One region of the Bradyrhizobium sp. USDA 3315 genome, then DNA from elsewhere that is predicted to be linked to it. Evidence: riboswitches for the same ligand, from Rfam matches in the RefSeq annotation. Region 1 holds a riboswitch; the other holds the start of a gene.
What was found. Region 1 has a riboswitch for ZMP and ZTP ahead of ACVIYL_RS31470 (serine hydroxymethyltransferase). Riboswitches for the same ligand answer to the same signal wherever they lie in the genome.

Region 1 (4,839 bases):
CCGCAGCCGCGGACAGCCGCGGTTCGAGATCGCCATATCGGGATCGTTCGAGCACCTTGCCGCCTCCGTCAGCGCCAATCTCTACCGCATCGTGCAGGAGGCGCTCACCAACGCCGCCAAGCATGCCGGCGCCACGCGCGTGATGCTGCGGCTCGAGATGCGCGAGGCGGCGCCCGGCGGCGGCGACAGCGCGATCGTGCTCGCGATCGAGGATGACGGCCAGCCCGGCGATCCCGATCCCAAAGGCGATCCCCAGCTCAGGTCCGGCCTCGGCCTGCTCGGCATGCGCGAACGGGTCGCCGCGCTGGGCGGGCGGCTCAGCTTCGAGACTGGACAGCCCAGCGGCTCCTCGCTCCGCGTCATCGTTCCCGTCGCGGCCAGCCGAGAGGCCGCACCGGTGGAGCGCGCGGCATGAGCCACGCGGCGCGCACCATCATGCTGGTCGACGACCACGCCGTCGTCCGGGAGGGCTACCGGGCGATGCTGCAGAAGCAGCCGGGCCTCTGCGTCGTCGCCGAAGCCTCCGACGGCGTCGAGGCCTACCGCCTCTACAAGGAGACCGGGCCCGACCTCGTCATCATGGACCTGTCGATGCCCGGCATCGGCGGCATCGAGGCCATCCGCCGCCTCCGGCAGTGGGACAGGCGCGCAAAAATCCTGGTGTTCACCATGCACCAGAACGCCGCCTTTGCCGTGCAGGCGATCCGCGCCGGCGCGAGCGGCTATGTCACCAAGACCAGCCCGCCGGAGACGCTGGTGCACGCCGTGATGGATGCGCTGTCGGGCAAGATCGCGATCAGCCCGGATATCGACCACGAGCTCGCGCTCAGCCACCTTGCCGGCGAGACCAAGGCGGCCGACCTCCTGACCGCGCGGGAATTCGAGGTGCTGCGGATGCTGCTCGCGGAAAACACCACCGAGGAGATCGCCGAGGCACTGCACCTCAGCCCCAAGACGGTCGCGAACCTGCATTCCCTGATCAAGGACAAGCTCGGCGTCGGCACCGATATCGAGTTGGTCCGCCTCGCGCTGCGGCAAGGCATCCTCACGCAGATCGATCTCGGCGAACGCTGAGCCCGCGGTGGCACCAGCCAGGCCGCGTACTGGCAAATCGAGCCGCATCTGCCTCCGGGCAAACCGAACATCGAGCCGGCATCGTCGAATGGCCGAGTCTCGAGAAAATCGCGTAACAGACCTCCAGGACAGCCTCGATGCTGGCTCGTCTGGGACATAGTTCAGAACCTGGACTACCTTGGTGGCCCTCGTGATGCTAAAGTTCTCGTCATGAAAGGCTATGGATCATTTTGCCCCGTAGCCAAAGCTGCGGAAATTCTCACGGAGCGGTGGACCCCGCTCCTGCTCCGCGAACTGTTGCTGGGGTCCCACCACTTCAACCAGCTTCGCCGCGGCATCCCGCAGATGTCGCCGACCCTCCTTTCCAAGCGCCTGCAAACGCTAGAAGAAGCCGGGCTAATCTCACGCAGATCAGGCGATAACGGGCATTGGGAGTACCATCCAACCCAGGCAGCCAGGGAAGCCAGGCCAATTATCGATGCAATGGGCTATTGGGGCCACAAATGGGCTCGCAGCCAGCTCACACCCAACGAACTTCACGCGGGCCGGCTCATGTGGAATATGCGCCGTTCGTTCGATCTAAGGCACATTCCATGCGACTTCGTTCTGTACATCGAGATTGCGGACGCTCGGCCAAAGCGCTGGTGGTTTGTTGTGAAGAAGGAGGAAGCCGATCTTTGCTGGGATGACCCCGGCTTCAAGGTCGATATCAGCCTCTATGCGAGTCTGCTGACGCTCGTGCAGATTTTCGTAGACGAGATGCCGCTGCTACGGGCGTGTGAGCTCGGCAAAATCGAGATCGACGGTCCCAGGCATCTTGTGAACAGCATGCGGGCTTGGTTCCCACGCAGCAAATATGCCGATGAGGCGCCGGCGGCCGCAGATCGAGTCTCAGCCAGTTGAGGATATCCAGTCCACTTTCTGGACTAGTGGTTCTGCTTGCCTCGGCTATAGCGTTTGCGAATGCGCTCCCGCGCTAAGCATCTCAGCTAAAGGAGGCAAAGATGAGCCGCCCTTCTCTTCTTTCATGCACCCTGTTGTTGATCTTTACTTGTATTTGCGTCAGTCCCGCAGGGGCAGCCCCACCTGCCGACGAACTTTCCTCGGCGGCTGCCAAATGGGATGCCGCCATCAACAACGCAGACTTCGATGCCCTGTTACCGTTGTATGCCGCTGACGCCAGATTGATGCCGCCTGGTGCGCAGCCAGTCACCGGCCCTTTGGCAATCCGTAATTTCTTTGCCGGGCGGGGAAGAAGCGTCAGAGATCACAAGGTTGAGCTGCTCGATGTGTTGCCCATGGGAAACTACGCCTACACCACCTCGCATTTCACGGCCACGCTAGTAGTAAATGAGAAGGCGGCGCCAATTTCTGGCAGCACCGTGAGACTGCTTGAACGCCAACCCGACGGGCAGTGGAAGATAAAGTCTCATATCTTCGTCAAGGAATAGATTCGCGGGTGCCACAGCCACACGGTCAGCCACCCCGCAAGCCTGACGGGCCGCAAGTGACGGATGGTCATGCACCTTGTTGGCCCTCAGCCGAAGACGGCATTGATCATCGGGACATCGGTTCATTGGGTAAGCCGGACGTCCCTCGGTTTGGTCGCCATTGCCGTGGCTGTCGCCAGATGTTCGATCTCGCCCAACGCTGGGCCCGCGGCGGCGCCAGCAACCAACCCTTGCGAGCCCGCCGGGGATTGGATAGCCTTCTGCTCGCGATGAGCCTCGCAGGCTCATTCGTCCCTCGCGCGACTGGCGAGCTTACGTGGAATTGACCACGGTGAAGCGCGAAGGGTTCCAACGCCGTTCGCCTGGGCAACCCGTTCAGCTGATGATCCAGCGTCTTAGGGAGCCCGGACCATGCCGTCATTCCGCAATGAACTCCATCTCAACGATTCGGAAGTTGCCCTTGCGCTCGAGGGCGAAGAGCGCCGCCAGCAAGACGGCGTCGAGCTGATTCCGTCGGAGAACTACACCTATCCCGAGGTGCTCGAGCTGCTCGGATCGGTGTTCACCAACAAGTATTCCGAGGGCTATCCGGGACGCCGCTATTACGGCGGCCAGGAATTTACCGACCAGATAGAGAACCTTGCCCGACAGCGCGCTTGCGCGCTGTTTCGCGCCGAACATGCCAACGTTCAGCCTCTGTCCGGGTCGCCAATGAACCAGGCCGTGTATCTCGGCCTGCTGCAGCCCGGCGATACGATCTTGGCGATGGACCTGTCACACGGCGGCCATCTCACCCATGGCGCGCCGGTGTCGCACATGGGGCGGCTCTTCAACTTCGCCCGCTACAAGACGCAGCCGTCAAACGGCGGCGCCATCGATTTCGATGAGCTCCGCGCCATGGCCCGGCACGTCCGTCCGAAGCTGGTGCTGTGCGGCTACAGCTCTTATCCGCGCGATCTGGATTATGCGTCCTTCAAGAGCATTGCCGATGAGGTGGGTGCGCTGACCATGGCCGACGTCAGCCATTACGGCGGCCTGATCGCCGGCAACGCCTTGCGCAATCCGCTCGATGCGGGTTTCGACGTGATGACGACGACATCGCACAAGACGCTTCGCGGGCCGCGCGGCGGCATCGTTCTCTGTCGCCGGGAGTTCGCCGGCAAGATCGACGCGTCGGTGTTTCCGGGACTGCAGGGAGGTCCGCACATGAACGTTGTGGCCGGAACCGCGGTCACGCTGAAGAAGGCATCGACGTCCGATTTTCAGGCCTATGCAAGACTGGTCATGCGCAACGCGAAGGTCCTGGCCGAAGCGTTGATGGAACGCGGCATGACGTTGATCACCGGCGGAACCGACAATCACATGATGGTTGTGGATACGGTGGCCAGCGTCGGCCTGGACGGCGGCGCGGCCGAGAACATTCTCGACGCCGTCGGGATCACCGCAAACAAGCAGATCATTCCCGACGATCCGCGGCCGCCGCTCAGGCCGAGCGGCATCCGCCTCGGGACGCCGGCGGCGACCACGCGCGGCATGGGCGAGCCCGAAATGCGCCTGATCGCCGAACTCACTGCGGAATCCCTCCGGTCGAAGGGAGATGCAGCGGTCGTCAAGCGACTGAGGTCGAACAGCGTCGAGATGTGCCGCGCTTTCCCCGTTCCGGGGATCGCACCGCCCTCATAGGCGGCCGACCCGCATTCCTGTTCCGCATTCGTCGCGTCACTCGGCAGGTCGTGAAGGTTCCCGGGGGAAGGACCGGAACGGAAATTGATGCTGTTCGTTGGACCGCATGATCTCGAAGACGGAGCGTCCAACGCCGTGAGCCGGAAAACCTTGCAAGCACGCTCGGAACAGGCGCTCGTCGTCATCATTCTCAGCACCGGTGCGCTGATCGGTTACCTCGGCTTGGCACTGTCCAGGCTGTGAGAGCTACGTCCGGCGGGCACCAAGCCACCGCGGGCGTCAGGCCGCGGCAAGCATCAAGTCGCTTGGTGCGCTGAAAGCTCGTGCGTGCGTGCCACTGAGTTGCCCGACGCGGCAAGCCAAGCCCCGCAGCAAAAATATAGGGTGAAAAGAGCAAGGCTCGGACAGATCATGTCGCGAGAATGCGGATGTTTGACGCACAAGCGACGACACCCGCCGTCGTCCCGGCGAAGGCCGGGAGCCATTACCCCAAATCTCAATTGTTGCGCGACGCTGGGGCCACAGCTTCCTCTCAACAACCCAACCCTGTGGTTATGGGTCCCGGCCTTCGCCGGGACGACGGTGTGCGCGGGAACAGTCTCGCGATGAATGCAACGCCACGCACAATCCA
Region 2 (4,839 bases), 430 kb from region 1:
CTGCTTGACTTGCGTGGAATTGAGTTTCATCCGCTGCTCCTTCTCGTTGGTTCCGGCCGCGATGGTTTCCTTGACAGGTTTCCTTGACAAGTTTCCTTGGCTGGTTCCTCCCCGCCCGCACCCCACATCGGGGGCTTCAAGGTCTCGAACCAATCAGGCAACGAAACGTTCCGCACGCGCGACGCATTGACCGCCTGCGCAGCGGTTCCCCGCGTATCAGATGTGAAGTGCGACTCTGATGTCACGCCCATCGCTACGAGACGGGAGGCTTCTTCCTTGCGAGCCCTTCCAGGTGCACGCGGCGCGCGGCGGATTTGCGCGCGCGCTCCCTGGTGCGGCAGGCCCGGCAGCGCACTGCCGCGGTAAATACATCGCCCTTGGCGGTCTCGTACCACCATTTCTGCTGCAACGGCGTCCAGACCTCGGCAACGCCGCAGTCCTTGCAGATAAAGGGCTCCGGTCGATAGGTTCCGCGCAGCACGAAATCGGGAGTCGAATAGCTGTTCGATGGCGCGAGCCGCGTCGTATCCACGGCAACCTCGTCGCGCGCCAGCGCAATCTTGTAGTCGCGGAGACGTTGCCGTTCAGCGGCGCGTTGCGCCTGGATGCGGCGCCATTCCTCGGCCTTGCGCCGCCTGGCTTCGATCTCTCCGTTCGTCTGCTTGCTGCGTTTCACGGCGGCACATCCGTCTGGGTCGAATGCCTTCGGCGCATCGACGAAGTAAATACCGGGCAGCACGACCTCGTCGATGATGACGTCATTGATGCGCTGCCGTTCTGCCGCCGGCTTGTCATAATTGCCGCAACATTGCGCGACGACAAGGTCCCGTGCGGGGAACACGTAGAGGCGCTGACGGCCGTCCGAGGCGGATGACTTCGGGATGCCCCTCAGGCCGCGCCTATACCGGCCCCTGCTCCGCCGGCCGCATGCGGATCAGCGCGTCGAGCACGAGGACAAGAACCGGGCGCTGCTCGTCGTTGACCAGCTCCGTCTTGAAGATCACAACAGCGTCGCGCCGCTCCGGCCTGATGGTGATCTTCTGGATCTGGGATTGGCCGGTGAGCGTGGCGCCGGGCCGAACCGGGCTCGGCAGGCGGATCTCGAAGCTCCGCCCGACGATCCCCGCCACCTTGGTCCAGATCGCCTCCACGACGAGCCGCTGATAGATCGCAATGGTGTTGAAGCCGCTTGCGATCAGTCCGCCGAACGGGCCTGCCGCAGCCGCGACGGGATCGGCATGGATTGGCACCGGATCGTATTTGCCGGCGAACTCCAGGATCTCGGCCTCGCCGATCGTGTAGCTGCCAAGCCTGAACGTCTGGCCCTCGGTGAGATCTTCCGCATACAGCATCGCGCGCCTCCATCTGTCGCGCGACGATAGACGAATGGTGCGGGCTTTCCATTACCCCGGACGTCATGAACTTCGCGCGTGATGCGCGAGCGACACCCACCGCTCGCATATCGCCGCAGGTATCCCGCGCTAATGCAGCCGCGCCGCCCTCGCCTTTGCCGCCTTCAGCGTGTTCTCCATCAGGCAGGCGATCGTCATCGGGCCGACGCCGCGCGGCACCGGCGTGATGGCGCCGGCGACCTGCACCGCCTCGTCGAACGAGACGTCGCCGCACACCGCATAGCCGCCGTCCGGCCTCTCGACGCGCGTGGTGCCGACGTCGATGACGATGGCCTGGGGCTTGATCCAGTCGCCGCGCACGAGGCCGGCCTTGCCCACCGCACTCACCAGGATGTCGGCCTCGCGGCAGATCCTGCTGATGCCGCGGGTGTGGATATGGGTCTGCGTCACGGTCGCGTGCTCCTGCAGCAGCAACGCGGCCATCGGCTTGCCGACGATGTTGGAGCTGCCGATCACCACGGCATGGGCGCCGGTGAGGTCTGATCGGACCGACTTGATCAGCCGGAGACAGCCGAGCGGCGTGCACGGCACCAGCGCGTCATCGCCGTGAAACAGCCGGCCGGCGTTCAGGGCGTGCAGGCCGTCGACATCCTTGGCGGGATCGACCGCCGCCATCACGCGCAAGGCGTCGATATGCGCCGGCAACGGCAGCTGCACCAGGATGCCGTCGATATCGTCGCGCGCATTGAGCGCCTCTACTCCGGCAAGCAGATCGGACTCGCTGGCATCATCCGGCAGGCGTGCGACCTCGCCGCGCAGGCCGAGCCGCTCGGCCATCCTGACCTTGCTCTGCACATAGATCTGGCTCGCCGGGTCGCAGCCGACCAGCACGACCGCAAGCCCCGGCGCGCGGGGCAGCCGGTCGAGTTCGCCAGCAATCTTGTCGATGACAATTTGGGCATGTGCATGCCCATCGAGAATGTTCGCCGTCATGGCACCTCCGTTTCGAAGCGGTGCCCAGGCGCGCGGCGTTCAGTCTCTACGCTCCCCGATGGTGGTCCATCCAAGCGCCAGTCGCGCAGATGGCGTGGTCATAGCCGCCCCGCCGGGCAAAGGCAATTCACGCTCTCCCCGCGGGTCGAACGGCGACGAATTGCCCTCACTTTTGCCGGTGGATCGGTGCCGGGCGGGTCACCTCTGGGGGTAGGATTCGGGCAAGACTTGCGTTAAGTCTCGGCGCTTGCCGGGCTTTTCCGATCCCCGGCGCCATCCCTTCCGGTCATCACGCCATTTCGGACATTTTCGACATGAGACATATCATCCTCGCGCTGGCGCTCTTCTGCCCGGCTGCCGCGCTCGCCCAGGGCACCACGCCGGCCCCCGCCGACGCCGACAAGCCGGCAGCGACCTCGCAGCCGATGGTCGGCGACAAGCCGCTGGTCCAGGTCGGCAAGAAGTCGGCCGCCAAGAAGGGCGAGAAGCCTGCCGCGCCCGGCAAGCCGCAATCGGTCGCCCAGAAGCTTCAGGCCTGTCAGGACATCGACGATGCCACCAAGGAACGGCTGATCTGCTACGACGAGATCTTCAAGCCGCAGCCGAAGCCGAAGGCCGCCCCGGCCAAGGGCGTCAACGATTGCCGCTTCGTGAAGGAAGAGGACGAGCGGCTGACCTGCTACAACGGCTTCGCGGACAAGATCCCGCGCCTGCCGCGCTAAAGGTAGCGGGCGGCGCTCGGACGCCTTCCCGCATCCGGCGACGTGCCTGATCGCGGACATGAAAATGCCGCCGCAAGTGTTTGCGGCGGCGGATCGATTGCCGGCTGCGGCAGCCTTTTCTTACCAGGTCCCGAAGCCGCCGAAGAAGCCCATGCGCGGCTGCTGCTGCGCGACGCGGTAAGGCTGATACATGCCGGGCTGCGCCAGCCGCATCGGCTGCTGGGGATGGGCATGGTAGCGCGCGACCTTGCGCTTCTTCGGCTGCTGAGGCTGGGCCTGCGCCGGTTGTTCAGCCGATTTTGCCTCAGCCGCGACCTTCTGCGCGTCAGCCTTCTCCGGCGGAATGAACTGGGCGAACGTATTGCGGACGCGGGCTTGCGCCGACGCATCGCCCGTAGCCGACGGGATGGCCGCGGCGACCGCGTTGACCTGCGCCGGAACAATGGTCGGCAAATTGGTGTCGTAGACCACCCGCTCGGGCAATTTCTGGGTCGACTTGATGCGCACCATGGTCTTGTCGACGCCCGGCGACGACAGTCCCTGGTTCTGGCCGGCGACCACGGCCTCCTGCGGCACGATGGCATTGACGACGAAGAGCAGCGCGAGCAGCACTCCACCAACGAACAGGAAATAACGCGCCACAGGCATTTTGGTAGCTCCCCCCGCGCAGCAGGGCGCGGCTCATCTCGGCGCGACGACATCAGTCATCGCGCGGGCGATTTCATCGTCTGCGCATGATCACCCGGACGCTATCCGCGCTCCCGGGTCGTTCATCAACGGCTGGTTTATTAGTTAGTTCCTGTCCGGCCGTTACGGTTCACCCGGCAGGTCAATTCGCGGTCACTTTTTCGAGATGCCGGGAATTAGAGGCGGCTCGCCGTCACGACCGAACATTTCGCCTTGTTTGCGTTAACGTTGACGAACCCGACCAACATTTGCGAGTAGGTCTTGCGGCTTTTCATGGCGATAGTGTCGGAGATCAGCCGCTTGCGCTCGGTCAGCGGCCGACCGTCGCGGCGGATGAAGGCGCAGGCGATCTCGATATCCTTGACGGCGAAATCATTGGCATTGCGCAGCGTCAGGGTGACCAGCGCCTTCGAACCCAACCCGCCGCGCCGCCACGATTGCGAGGCGATCCGCAGCTTGTCCAGCGGCGGCCTTTCAGCGCCGGGCCCGAACGGCTTGGCCTCCTCTGCCCCCTGTGGGGCGATGGCCACGCCGACGGTGGTCGGCTCGTCCGCCGGTGCGGCTAGCGCATCCCTCGCGGTCTGATTTGTGATTTGGGCTGGTTGCGCGCCGGTCGGGGCATTCTGCGCGGTGCGGATCATGGACGACACCGGCCAGGCATCCTGGTCTCCGGCGTCGCTCGGCTCGGGGAGCATGAACCATGCGGCGATCCCGGCGAGCGCAATCAGCGGCAGCAGCAGGCTGGCGTAGAAGCCCCCTTCACCGAGACGTCCGGCGGCCAACCTCCGAAACGACGCCAAGCCGATCCGCATCGTCGTGCCCTCACCCTGGCGGCCTGATCGGGCCGCCCCCCACACAGAGAGGAAGCCGCACCGCGCGGCTTCCGGGACGGCCGCAGGTCGAGCGGCCACGCGAAGACAATCGCTGACGGCCGCAATGGTTTCATTCCGGGACGACAATCTTGGGCAGGCATAACGGAGGGATGGTATCCCAGCAGACCGCTCGCTAGATTTGCGCCGCCCGGGAGCGAGTGCCGCGCACCGAACAGCAGCACGACAACAACAAGGAGATCGCAATGCCTGTCG

Region 2: linked by a shared signal. The riboswitch ahead of ACVIYL_RS29295 (bifunctional 5,10-methylenetetrahydrofolate dehydrogenase/5,10-methenyltetrahydrofolate cyclohydrolase) and the one ahead of ACVIYL_RS31470 (serine hydroxymethyltransferase) in region 1 are both predicted to bind ZMP and ZTP.

Annotation. Positions count from the first base shown of each region.
Region 1 is NZ_JBSRYP010000001.1:6,710,537-6,715,375, reverse strand. Features, by position in the region: gene ACVIYL_RS31490 (histidine kinase) at 1-415, shown strand, start outside; gene ACVIYL_RS31485 (response regulator transcription factor) at 412-1,074, shown strand; gene ACVIYL_RS31480 (winged helix-turn-helix transcriptional regulator) at 1,285-1,977, shown strand; gene ACVIYL_RS31475 (YybH family protein) at 2,079-2,525, shown strand; ZMP/ZTP riboswitch at 2,815-2,900, shown strand; gene ACVIYL_RS31470 (serine hydroxymethyltransferase) at 2,937-4,208, shown strand; gene ACVIYL_RS31465 (hypothetical protein) at 4,296-4,451, shown strand.
Region 2 is NZ_JBSRYP010000001.1:6,277,563-6,282,401, reverse strand. Features, by position in the region: gene ACVIYL_RS29310 (hypothetical protein) at 1-30, opposite strand, end outside; gene ACVIYL_RS29305 (zinc-ribbon domain containing protein) at 254-841, opposite strand; gene ACVIYL_RS29300 (MaoC/PaaZ C-terminal domain-containing protein) at 900-1,352, opposite strand; gene ACVIYL_RS29295 (bifunctional 5,10-methylenetetrahydrofolate dehydrogenase/5,10-methenyltetrahydrofolate cyclohydrolase) at 1,482-2,345, opposite strand; ZMP/ZTP riboswitch at 2,361-2,440, opposite strand; gene ACVIYL_RS29290 (hypothetical protein) at 2,660-3,067, shown strand; gene ACVIYL_RS29285 (hypothetical protein) at 3,188-3,715, opposite strand; gene ACVIYL_RS29280 (hypothetical protein) at 3,931-4,566, opposite strand; gene ACVIYL_RS29275 (VOC family protein) at 4,830-4,839, shown strand, end outside.